DNA from 2 places in the Oerskovia sp. PE-21s genome. Region 2 is predicted to be linked to the other one. Evidence: predicted binding sites of a transcription regulator. Region 2 holds the regulator's gene; the other holds the start of a gene.
The links. The regulator HspR, encoded in region 2, represses chaperone genes until heat shock. The targets are predictions, from matches to a motif close to AAGTTGAGTCNNNNNGACTCAACTT.
Positions count from the first base shown of each region.

Region 1: a site for HspR is predicted at 2,962-2,986, ahead of clpB (ATP-dependent chaperone ClpB). Genes of this name have one in related genera too.

Region 1 covers NZ_JBUXJM010000004.1:364,274-369,751, reverse strand. The annotation lists gene clpB (ATP-dependent chaperone ClpB) at 296-2,911, opposite strand; gene ACZDYF_RS10400 (hypothetical protein) at 3,162-3,704, shown strand; gene ACZDYF_RS10395 (alpha/beta hydrolase) at 3,830-4,786, shown strand; gene ACZDYF_RS10390 (cation diffusion facilitator family transporter) at 4,820-5,478, opposite strand, start outside.
Region 2 covers NZ_JBUXJM010000007.1:92,481-97,958, forward strand. The annotation lists gene ACZDYF_RS14280 (sigma-70 family RNA polymerase sigma factor) at 1-112, opposite strand, end outside; gene ACZDYF_RS14285 (hypothetical protein) at 348-1,115, shown strand; gene ACZDYF_RS14290 (DUF1540 domain-containing protein) at 1,264-1,572, opposite strand; gene ACZDYF_RS14295 (heat shock protein transcriptional repressor HspR) at 1,764-2,267, opposite strand; gene ACZDYF_RS14300 (DnaJ C-terminal domain-containing protein) at 2,323-3,339, opposite strand; gene grpE (nucleotide exchange factor GrpE) at 3,518-4,156, opposite strand; gene dnaK (molecular chaperone DnaK) at 4,156-5,478, opposite strand, start outside.

The DNA of each region.
Region 1 (5,478 bases), on a different contig from region 2:
GGCTGATTGCCCAGTATGCCCCGACACTGCGGGTGAGAACCAGGCACCCGGTAGGACCGGGCGTCTGTGCGGCCCCGCCCGAGATCGGGCCCGTTGTCGCCTTGGGCCGAGCGAATCGACAACCGGCCCGATCTCGCGGGGCGCTGCCCCGGGGCCGATCGCACGAGCACCTCACCCGTCGCCGGGACGCACGAAGGCCCGGCCCCTTCCGGGACCGGGCCCTCCACCGCGAGGTGAGCGGCGCCGTCGGGCAGGAGGAGCTCCAGCCCGACGGCGCGCCACCCCGCGGACGGCGTCAACGCTGGACGGTCAGCTCCAGCCCCTCGCCCTCGGTGACCGACCGGTCGACGACGATCGTGTCGCCGTCCGCGACCTCGCCCGCCAGGAGCTTTCGCGCCAGGCGGTCGCCGATCTCGCGCTGCACCAGGCGGCGCAGCGGGCGCGCCCCGTATGCCGGGTCGAAGCCCTCGAGCGCGAGCCACTCGCGCGCGGCGGGCGTGACCTCGAGCGTGAGGCGACGGTCCGCGAGGCGCTCGCCGAGCCGGTCGACCGCGATGTCCACGATCCGCCCCAGCTCGTCGAGGTTCAGCGGGTCGAAGATCACGACGTCGTCGAGCCGGTTGATGAACTCCGGCTTGAAGTTCGACCGGACCGCCGACATGACGGCCTCGCGCTTGGCCGCGTCGTCGAGCATGGGGTCCACGAGGAACTGCGAGCCCAGGTTCGACGTCAGCACCAGGATGACGTTGCGGAAGTCGACCGTGCGGCCCTGGCCGTCGGTCAACCGGCCGTCGTCGAGCACCTGCAGCAGGATGTCGAACACCTCGGGGTGCGCCTTCTCGACCTCGTCGAGCAGCACGACCGAGTACGGCCTGCGCCGCACGGCCTCGGTGAGCTGGCCGCCCTCCTCGTAGCCGACGTACCCCGGAGGGGCACCGACCAGGCGTGCGACGCTGTGCTTCTCGCTGTACTCCGACATGTCGATGCGCACCATGGCGCGCTCGTCGTCGAACAGGAAGTCAGCGAGCGCCTTCGCGAGCTCGGTCTTGCCGACGCCCGTGGGGCCGAGGAACAGGAACGAGCCCGTGGGGCGGTCGGGGTCGGCGACGCCCGCACGAGAACGCCGTACGGCGTCCGAGACCGCCGCGACCGCTGCCTTCTGGCCGATCAGTCGCTTGCCGATCACGTCCTCCATGTGGAGGAGCTTCTCGGACTCGCCCTGGAGCATGCGGCCCGCGGGGATGCCGGTCCACGCGGAGACGACCTCGGCGATCTCGTCCGCGCCGACCTTGTCGGCGATCATGGGGGCCTGCGGCGCGGTGGCGGACTCGTCGCTGTCGATCGACGCCTCCTCCTGCTCGGCGGCCTGGAGCTGCTCCTGGAGCTGCGGGATCTCGCCGTACTGGATGCGGCCCGCGGTCTCGAGGTCACCCTCACGGATGGCCCGCTCGACCTGGACGCGCAGCTCGTCGAGCTTGGCGCGCAGGTCGCCGACGCGGTTGTGGCCCGCCTTCTCGGCGTCCCAGCGCGCGGTCAGCGCGGACAGCTCCTCGCGACGGTCCGCGAGGTCGGCGCGCAGCTTCTCGAGGCGCTCGCGCGAGGCGGGGTCGTCGGACTCGGAGAGCACGACCTCCTCCATCTCCAGGCGCGTGACGGCGCGCTGGAGCTCGTCGATCTCGATGGGCGAGGAGTCGAGCTCCATGCGCAGGCGCGACGCAGCCTCGTCGACCAGGTCGATCGCCTTGTCGGGGAGCTGGCGGCCCGTGATGTAGCGGTCGGACAGCGCGGCGGCGGCCACGAGCGCCGAGTCGGCGATCGTCACCTTGTGGTGCGCCTCGTAGCGCTCCTTGAGACCGCGCAGGATCGCGACCGTGTCCTCGACCGAGGGCTCGCCCACGAAGACCTGCTGGAAACGGCGCTCGAGGGCGGGGTCCTTCTCGATGTGCTCGCGGTACTCGTCGAGGGTCGTCGCACCGACCAGGCGCAGCTCGCCGCGGGCGAGCATGGGCTTGAGCATGTTGCCCGCGTCCATGGCGCCCTCGCCGCCCGCACCCGCACCGACGACCGTGTGGAGCTCGTCGATGAACGTCACGACCTCGCCGTCGGAGGACTTGATCTCCTCCAGGACGGCCTTGAGGCGCTCCTCGAACTCGCCGCGGTACTTGGCTCCCGCGACCATGGCCGCGAGGTCGAGCGAGATGAGCTTCTTGCCCTTGAGCGAGTCGGGGACGTCGCCCGCGACGATGCGCTGGGCGAGCCCCTCGACGACGGCCGTCTTGCCGACGCCGGGCTCACCGATCAGGACGGGGTTGTTCTTGGTGCGGCGCGAGAGGACCTGCACGACGCGGCGGATCTCCGAGTCGCGCCCGATCACGGGGTCGAGCTTGCCCTCGGCCGCGGCCGCGGTGAGGTCCTGGCCGTACTGCTCGAGCGCCTTGTAGGTCCCCTCGGGGTTGGGGCTCGTCACGCGGCCCGAGCCACGGACCGCGGGCAGCGCGGAGCGCAGCGCGTCGGCGCTCGCCCCGGCGTCGCCGAGGATCTGCGCGGCGGGCGAGGAGCCCGCGGCGATCCCGATGAGCAGGTGCTCGGTCGAGACGTACTCGTCCCCCATGCCCTGGGCCTCCTTCGAGGCCAGGTCGAGCGCGGCGGACGTGCTGCGCGACGCGGTGGGCTGGGCGACGGCCGAGCCGCTCGCGGTGGGCAGCGCGACGAGGGCCGCGCGCACCTTCTGGCCGATGGCCTGGGCGTTCGCGCCCACGGCGTCGAGCAGCCCGACGGCGACTCCCCCCTCCTGCGTGAGGAGCGCGGCGAGGAGGTGGACGGGTTCGAGCTGGGGGTTGCCGGCGGCCGAGGCGGTCTGGATGGCCTCGCCGATGGCCTGCTGGGACATGGTGGTGAACTTGGTGTCCATGGGGTCTCCGGATACTTCAGGGTCTGGGTCTACCTGGAACAACAGGGCCTGACTTGAGCCTATTCCACTCAACTCTGTCCGTCATGTCAGCCGTGCGGCGTCAGGTCCGGGTACCAACGGGTGGCACCCCCTTCTCACCGACGTCGATCCACGGGATGCTGTGGGGCGTGAAGACACGACGGCTCGAACCTCCTGCCACCATCGCACCGGACCACACCGACCGCACCACGGCGCCGGACGGTGGCCCGCGATGAGCATCCTGCTCCTGCTCGTCCTCGCCGTCGTCCTGGTCGGTCTCGTCGTGATCGGCGTCGTCGCGTGGCTCCTGCTGCGCCCCAAGAAGGTGCCCGCGCCGCAGCCCTACGGGTACGGCGCACCGGTCGACGGGTACCCGGGGCAGGCGCCGGCCGGTTACCCGGGCCAGCCCGCGCCGAACGGGTACCCGGGCCACGCCGTCCCGCCCGCCCAGCCCCACGTGGTCCCGAGCGGCCAGCCGCCGTACCAGGCGTACCCCGCGCAGCCACCGGCCCCGCCCCAGGGCGCCGCGCACCCGTACGGCCCGCCGAGCGCCCCGCCCGCCCCGCCCGCCCCGGCCGCCTCGTCCGGCGCCCCCGTCGCGGCCGCCCAGACGTGGACCGCGCAGGTCACCGACCCCGGGACCGAGCAGGTGGACGACTCGGAGATGGACGAGTCGACCCGCCTTCGGGAGGACGTCCGCCCCGCCCCGCCCGCAGCACCCCCGGCTCCCGCGGTCCCGCCGTCGCCCCCGACAGGCCTCGCCCCGCCCGCCTGAGCCACAGCACGTCCGGTCAGGGCGAGCGACGCCCAGGGATCACGCTCGCTCTGACAGGCCCGCCCCCGCAGTGGACAATGGCGGCACCGCGGCACCGCCCGAGTCCGCGCGCGAAGGGCAGCACCATGACGCACGGCTGGCAGCAGGACGTCCTCGGACCCGACTGGGTCGCCCGCACGCTCGACCTCCCCGGTGGCGACACGGCCACGCTCGTCCGCAAGGCGACGAGCCCGGAGGGCGCGCGACGCCGTCGGGCCGTGCTGTACGTCCACGGGTTCGTCGACTACTTCTTCCAGACCCACCTGGGCGACGCCTTCGAGGAGCACGGCTACGCGTTCTACGCGGTCGACCTGCGCGGGTACGGCCGGTCGCTCGCGCACTGGACCGAGGCCGGCAAGGACCCCAACATGGTCGACGACCTGAGCCTCTACGCCCAGGACCTCGACGCGGCAGCCGCCGTGATCCGGGCCGAGGGGCACGACGAGCTCGTGGTCGTCGGACACTCGACGGGTGGCCTCGTCACGAGCCTGTGGGCCAACGCCCGCCCCGGCAAGGTGGCTGCGCTCGTCCTCAACAGCCCGTGGTTCGACCTCAACTCGTCCTGGTTCGACCGTGTGATCTCCACCCGGGTGATCGACGTCGTCGGGCGCTTCGCCCCGCGGCTCGTGGTGGGCGCGCTCGACGACGCCTACGGGCAGGCCCTGCACACCGGGACCGGCGGCGAGTGGACCTACGAGCTCGGCTGGAAGCCGCACGAGGGCTTCCCCGTCCGGGCCGGCTGGCTGCGCGAGATCCGGCGCGGGCACGCGCAGGTCGCGCGCGGGCTGCACGTCCAGTGCCCCGTGCTCGTCCTGACCTCGACACGGTCCGGGCCGAACAAGGGCTGGCACCCCGAGGTCGTCACGACCGACAGCGTGCTCGACGTCCAGCACATCAAGGACCGAGCGCCCGGGCTGGGCGACGACGTGACGCTCGTCGAGGTCGAGGGCGGCGCGCACGACCTCGTGCTGTCCCCCGAGCCGGCCCGGACGGCGTTCCTCGACGAGGTCTTCGCGTGGCTCGACGAGCGGCTGCCGGGCTGACCTGCCCGGCGCCGAAGAGCGACGCGCGCCGCCCTACGGGACCGCTGGGGCCGACGACACCGACGGCACCAGGGACGGCTCGCTCGCCGGTGACACCGAGATCACGGCCCCCGCGATCACGGGCGCCGCGGTCGCCCGGCGCTCGAGCGCGTCGATGCGCTCGGCGACCACGTGCTCGTCGTCGTCCCCCACGAGGTCGACGCTCGCGACCAGGTACAGCGACCGCGGCCCGACGAACTCGAGGCGCAGGTACGTGACCCGGTCGACCTCGGGGTCGGCGAGCAGCTCGCGGAGCACCGCGTCACGTGTCCCGACCCCCGCGGGCTCGCCCACGAGGAAGCGCCGGTTGCGGTCGATGAGGATCCACGAGATGACACCGAGGATCAGGCCGACGACGATCGAGCCGATCGCGTCGGGCACGGGCGACCCCGTGACCTGGTGCAGGAAGATGCCGACGAAGGCCACCACGAGGCCCATGAGCGCTGCGGCGTCCTCGGCGAACACGGCCCGCAGCGTCGGGTCGGAGGTGACCAGGACGTGCTGGAGCAGGTCGCGCTCGGCCTTCTTCGCCTCCTTGCGGGCCTGCCGGTTCGCCTGGAGGAACGAGACCCCCTCGAGGACGAACGCGACGCCGAGCACCGCGTACGCGATCCCGAAGTCGTCCGCGGGCTCGGGGTGGACGAGCTCCTGGA
Region 2 (5,478 bases):
CATGCCGCTCGTACAGCGCACCGAATGCCGCGTAGTCTCCCGCGCGTACAGCGGTGATCAGCTCGGCATCGCTCGTCGGGGCGTCGTCCCTCGACGTGTCGACCTGCGTCATGCCCTACCGCCTCTGACTCCGCCTCACCTCGTCAGGTAAGGCTCTCCCGATCATCCTAGACGGGAAAACTGGTGGTGTTATCTACGTCTCAACGCGGTTTCGCCCGTCTTGTCCGTCTGTCAGGATGACAGAACCGACGGAATGTGCTGCATGTCCGTCGGTGTGTCGAGTGGATGAAAGAGAATCAGGACGCCGCTGTCGCGTCATGAGCACGGGCCTCACACGTCTCATAGGTATGGACCTACGACCTGGCTACCCCGAGCCAGCCGTCGCCTCGCTGCTCGACGAGTGGCAGGCGGCCAGCACGAACAGCGTCTGGCTGCGGCCAGGCGACTGGTACCACCCTGCCGTCGAGGCGCTCGTCGAGGCGCTCACGGACTCCCGCTGCCCGGCCGCTGCGGCCGAGCGGCTCGGTGAGGCCCGCGGCCGTGACGGGATCAGCATCGGCGAGACGATCGACGACCTGACCTGCTTGTTCGACCTCTGGGGCACCGCTCCCGACCTTCGCGTGCTGCGGGCAGTCAGCACCGGGTGGGCCGTGGGCAACGAGGTGATCCCCGGCGCGCCGCCCACGACCGATCCTCGATCGGGGCTCGTCACGGTCCCCTACCTCGTCCAGCGCCTCCAGGAGACGTACGGCCAGGCCGACCGCCTGGGGACCCCGGCCTCCGCGACGCACTGCCTCGTCCTGGTGGACGTCGCGGTCGAACGCATCGACGGCTGGCAGAAGGTCGCCCGCGCGGCAGCCATGGGCAAGGTGCTGACCGAGACGTTCGGCCTCGGGCACCCGGTCGCGACGCTCGGCGGCGGGATCTACGCGGCGCTCTGCGCTCGCACGGCCGACGTCGGCCCGGTCCGCGCGGAGCTCCGGCACAGGATCGAACGCATCGCGCTCACGTTCGGCGTGACCGCGATCCTCCGGCGCCCGCCCCGCATCTGGGTCGAGCCCCTTCCCGCGCAGCATGCCGACGCGGCGAAGATGCTCCACGACCTCTCCCGCTAGGGCGCTCCCCGGCCTTCTCTCGCCCCCCGGTCGTCGGGCGCTCAGACCGCCCGGCAAGTCCCACCGCACGCCACGACGCCCCGTCGTCCGGCGAGGGACGAGCGGGGCGTCGTGGAGGAATCGCGTCGGGGGGGGGAGGACGCGAGGGTCAGCGGGGGCTGTAGGTCAGGCAGTCCGCGTGGTCGGCGCCCTGCGGGCCGGCCCCGACGCGGATCGAGGAGGCGTTGCACTCGAGCGACTCGTTGTGCGAGCACTCGCCGCGCTGGCAGGCACCGACGTGTGCGATGACCTTCTCGAGGCCGCCCTTGGCGGTGAGGGGGATGAACGTGGCGCACTCGGCCTCGCTGCCGTGCGCGGCGATCGTCACGGCGCCGGCGTGGCAGCCGTGCTCGTGGTTGTATCCGCAGCCGTCGATCGAACACTCGACGACCTGGGGCATCTCCATCAGGCTGCTCATGGACTTCTCCTTGCTCGAAGGGCGGGGCGTTCTACCGTGCTTTTCCCTCACGGTATTCCTTCGCGCAGCCTGTGTATAGCAAGCAAGGCCTCACTCACTTCGGCGGAATTCCGCCATTTTTACGTCATGCAGACCGCACGTAATTGCGCTGCGGGAATTCCTGCCGGGACGCGCGAACGCCACTGCGCAGGTCAGGAGCCCCGGCCGGGTCGCCACAGGACGAGCGCCCGTGCCTCGCCGGTCTCGACGACCTGGCCGCCGCGACCGGCGTCCACCGTCCGCTCCCCCGCCGAGCGGCGCACCCGCCGCCCGCGCGGCACCATGACGACGTCGCCGCTCACCCCGGCGGCGAACACGCGCCCTCCTTCGAGCTGGGCGGAGAGGGCGTCGAGCCGGGACTCGAGCCGGCTCACCTGCTCCTCGAGCGTGAGGATGCGACGGATGCCCGCGAGGTTGATGCCCTCCTCCTGGGAGAGCCGCTGGACCTCGAGGAGCTTGGCGACGTCCCGCTGGGAGTAGCGGCGTCCGCGCCCCATGGTGCGGCGCGGGGTCACGAGTCCCAGGCGGTCGTACTGGCGCAGGGTCTGCGGGTGCATCCCGGCGAGCGTCGCGGCCTGCGAGATGGCGAGCACGGGGGCGTCGTCGTACGCGTTGAACGGGATCTCGCTCCCCGTGGGAGCCTCGTTCCTGGCCATACCGTGCCTCCTCTCGCTGGTGCTGCGGAACCGTCCTGCCGGGTGCCTGTCGGCTCTACTCTGCCGCGCGCCCGAACAGGTCGGCGCGCACGTCGGTGCTCTCGCCGTCGGTCGCGGCGGCGAGCGCCTCGACGGCCTCCTTGGCGGCCTTCGAGAGCTTCTGCGGCACGACGACCTGGATCGTGACGAGCAGGTCGCCCGTCGCCTTGGCCGTCTTGACGCCCTTGCCCTTGACGCGCAGCGTGCGTCCCGACGGCGTGCCCGCGGGGACCTTGACCTTGACGGGCTTGCCGTCGAGCGTCGGGACTTCGATGGTCGCGCCGAGCGCGGCCTCCGCGAACGTCACGGGGACGGTCAGGCGCAGGTTGTGCTTCTCGTCGACCGAGAACACGGGGTGCGGCGTGACGTGCACCGTGATGACCAGGTCGCCGGGGGCGCCGCCCGCGACGCCGGGGCGTCCCTTGCCGCGCAGCCGGATCTTCTGGCCGTCGCGGACGCCTGCCGGGATACGGGCCGTGATGGTGCGGCCCTCGGTCGTGACGTTGACGGTCGAGCCCTCGACCGCGGGCCGGAACCCGAGCGTGGCCGACGAGTGCACGTCGGCGCCCGCCTGCGGGCGCTGGTACCCGGCGTTGGGGCGGAAGCCGGTCTGGCCTCCCCCGCCGCCGAACATCGACCCGAGGATGTCCTCGAAGCCGCCGCCACCGCCGCTCTGCGTGGAGTACCGGACACGGCCTCCCCCGCCGCCGCCTCCGAACATGCCGCCGAAGATGTCCTCGAACCCGCCGGAACCGCTGGCGGGTCCGCCGGCTCCTGCGGAGAAGCGGGCGCCCCCGCCGGCCATGGCACGGATCGCGTCGTACTGCTGGCGCTGCTCGGCGTCGGACAGGACCGCGTAGGCCTCGCCGATCTCCTTGAACTTCGCCTCGGCCTTCGCGTCACCCTGGTTCTGGTCGGGGTGATACGTGCGGGCCAGCTTGCGGTACGCCTTCTTGATCGCGGCGTCGTCGGCATCCTTGGGGACGCCCAGCGCGGCGTAGAAGTCCTTCTCGATCCAGTCCTGACCGGTCAAGGCGCCTCCTCTCATAGGTCTCACCGGCCCCGGGGCCGGTGGTGGTGCTTACGTCCATAGTGGTCGTGCTCCCGGGGCCCGACGGCGGAGGTCACCTTCACGCGGAAGGTGCGCTCCGCCGTCGGGCGCCCGGGTGGTGGGTGCCCGGTCCCGCGGGACCTGGCACCCACCTGTGTCTCTACTCCGGTCCGACGACCGAGACGCGCGCGGCGCGCACGATCTTCTCGCCGATCCGGTAGCCCGGCTCGATGACCATGTTGACCGTGGCCGACGTCGCGGCCGGGTCCACCTGGTGCATGAGCGCCTCGTGGACGGTCGGGTCGAACTCCTCGCCCACGACGCCGTACCGCTCGATGCCGAACTTCGCCAGGCTCGCGTCGAGCTTGTCGGAGATCGCGACGAACGGGCCGTCGAGCTCGCCGTGCTGGCGCGCCCGGTCGATGTCGTCGAGGACCGGCAGGAGCGCGGCCAGGACGTCCTCGACGCCCTTGACGCGCGCGGCCTCCTGGTCACGCAGCGACCGGTTGCGGTAGTTGGTGAAGCTGGCCCGCTCGCGCTGGAGGGCGTCGAGGTGGGCAGCCGCCTCGGACTGCGCAGCGAGAAGCGCTGCGTCGTCCCCGGCCTCGCCGGTGGGCTCGAAGTCGAGCCCGGCCAGCGGGTCGCTCTCCGCGTCGTTCCCGGCCGAACCGGGCACGGAGCCGGCCCCCTCGGGGGCAGCCTCCTTGGGCTGCCCCTCCGGGGTCACCTTGCGCTTGTCCGTGAAGTGGAAGGGCTGGTCCTCGGAGCCGAGCTCCTCGGGGCCCTGCGCGTCGCTCATCACTTCTTGTCGTCCTCGTCCACGATCTCCGCGTCGACGATGTCCTCGTCGGGCGCAGAGGTCGCACCGGCGGCCGCAGCGGCGTCCGCGTCAGCGGCACCCTGGTCGCCCGCGGCCTGCTCCTGCTCGGCCGACGCGTAGAGCGCCTCGCCGATCTTCTGGCTCGAGGCCAGGAGCTTCTGGTGGGCGGACTTCACGGCCTCGGCGTCCTCGCCCTCGAGCGCGGACTTGACCGACGCGATGTCGGCCTCGACCTCGGTCACGACGTCGGCGGGGATCTTCTCCTTGTTCTCCGCGACGAGCTTCTCGGTCGAGTACACGAACGCCTCGGCCTGGTTGCGGGTCTCCGCCTCCTCGCGACGCTTCTTGTCCTCGGCCGCGTGCTCCTCGGCCTCCTTGACCATGCGGTCGATGTCCTCCTTCGGCAGCGCGGAGCCACCGGTGATGGTCATCTTCTGCTCCTTGCCGGTGCCGCGGTCCTTCGCGCCGACGTGCACGATGCCGTTCGCGTCGATGTCGAAGGTGACCTCGATCTGCGGCAGGCCGCGCGGCGCCGGGGCGATGCCCGTGAGCTCGAACGTGCCCAGCGGCTTGTTGTCGCGGGCGAACTCGCGCTCACCCTGGAAGACCTGGATCAGCACGGACGGCTGGTTGTCCTCGGCGGTCGAGAACACCTCGCTGCGCTTGGTCGGGATGGCCGTGTTGCGCTCGATGAGCTTGGTCATCACGCCACCCTTGGTCTCGATGCCCAGGGACAGCGGGGTGACGTCGATCAGGAGGACGTCCTTGCGCTCGCCCTTGATGACACCGGCCTGCAGCGCGGCGCCGACGGCGACGACCTCGTCCGGGTTGACGCTCTTGTTGGGCTCCTTGCCGCCCGTGAGCTCCTTGACGACCTCGGTCACGGCGGGCATGCGGGTGGAACCACCCACGAGCACGACGTGGTCGATGTCGTTGACGGAGATGCCGGCGTCACGGATGACCGCGTGGAAGGGCGCCTTGGTCCGGTCGATGAGGTCCTGCGTCATCTGCTGGAACTGAGCGCGCGTGAGCTTCTCGTCCAGGTGGATGGGGCCGTTCTCGCTCATCGAGAGGTACTGCATGGAGATGTTGGTGCTCGTCGCGGACGAGAGCTCCTTCTTCGCCTGCTCGGCGGCCTCACGCAGACGCTGCAGCGCGATCTTGTCCTTGGACAGGTCGACGCCCGAGCTGTTCTTCACCTGCTGGATGAGGTGCTCGACGATGCGGTTGTCCCAGTCGTCACCACCGAGGCGGTTGTCGCCAGAGGTCGCGCGGACCTGGATGGTCGAGAAGTCGTCCTC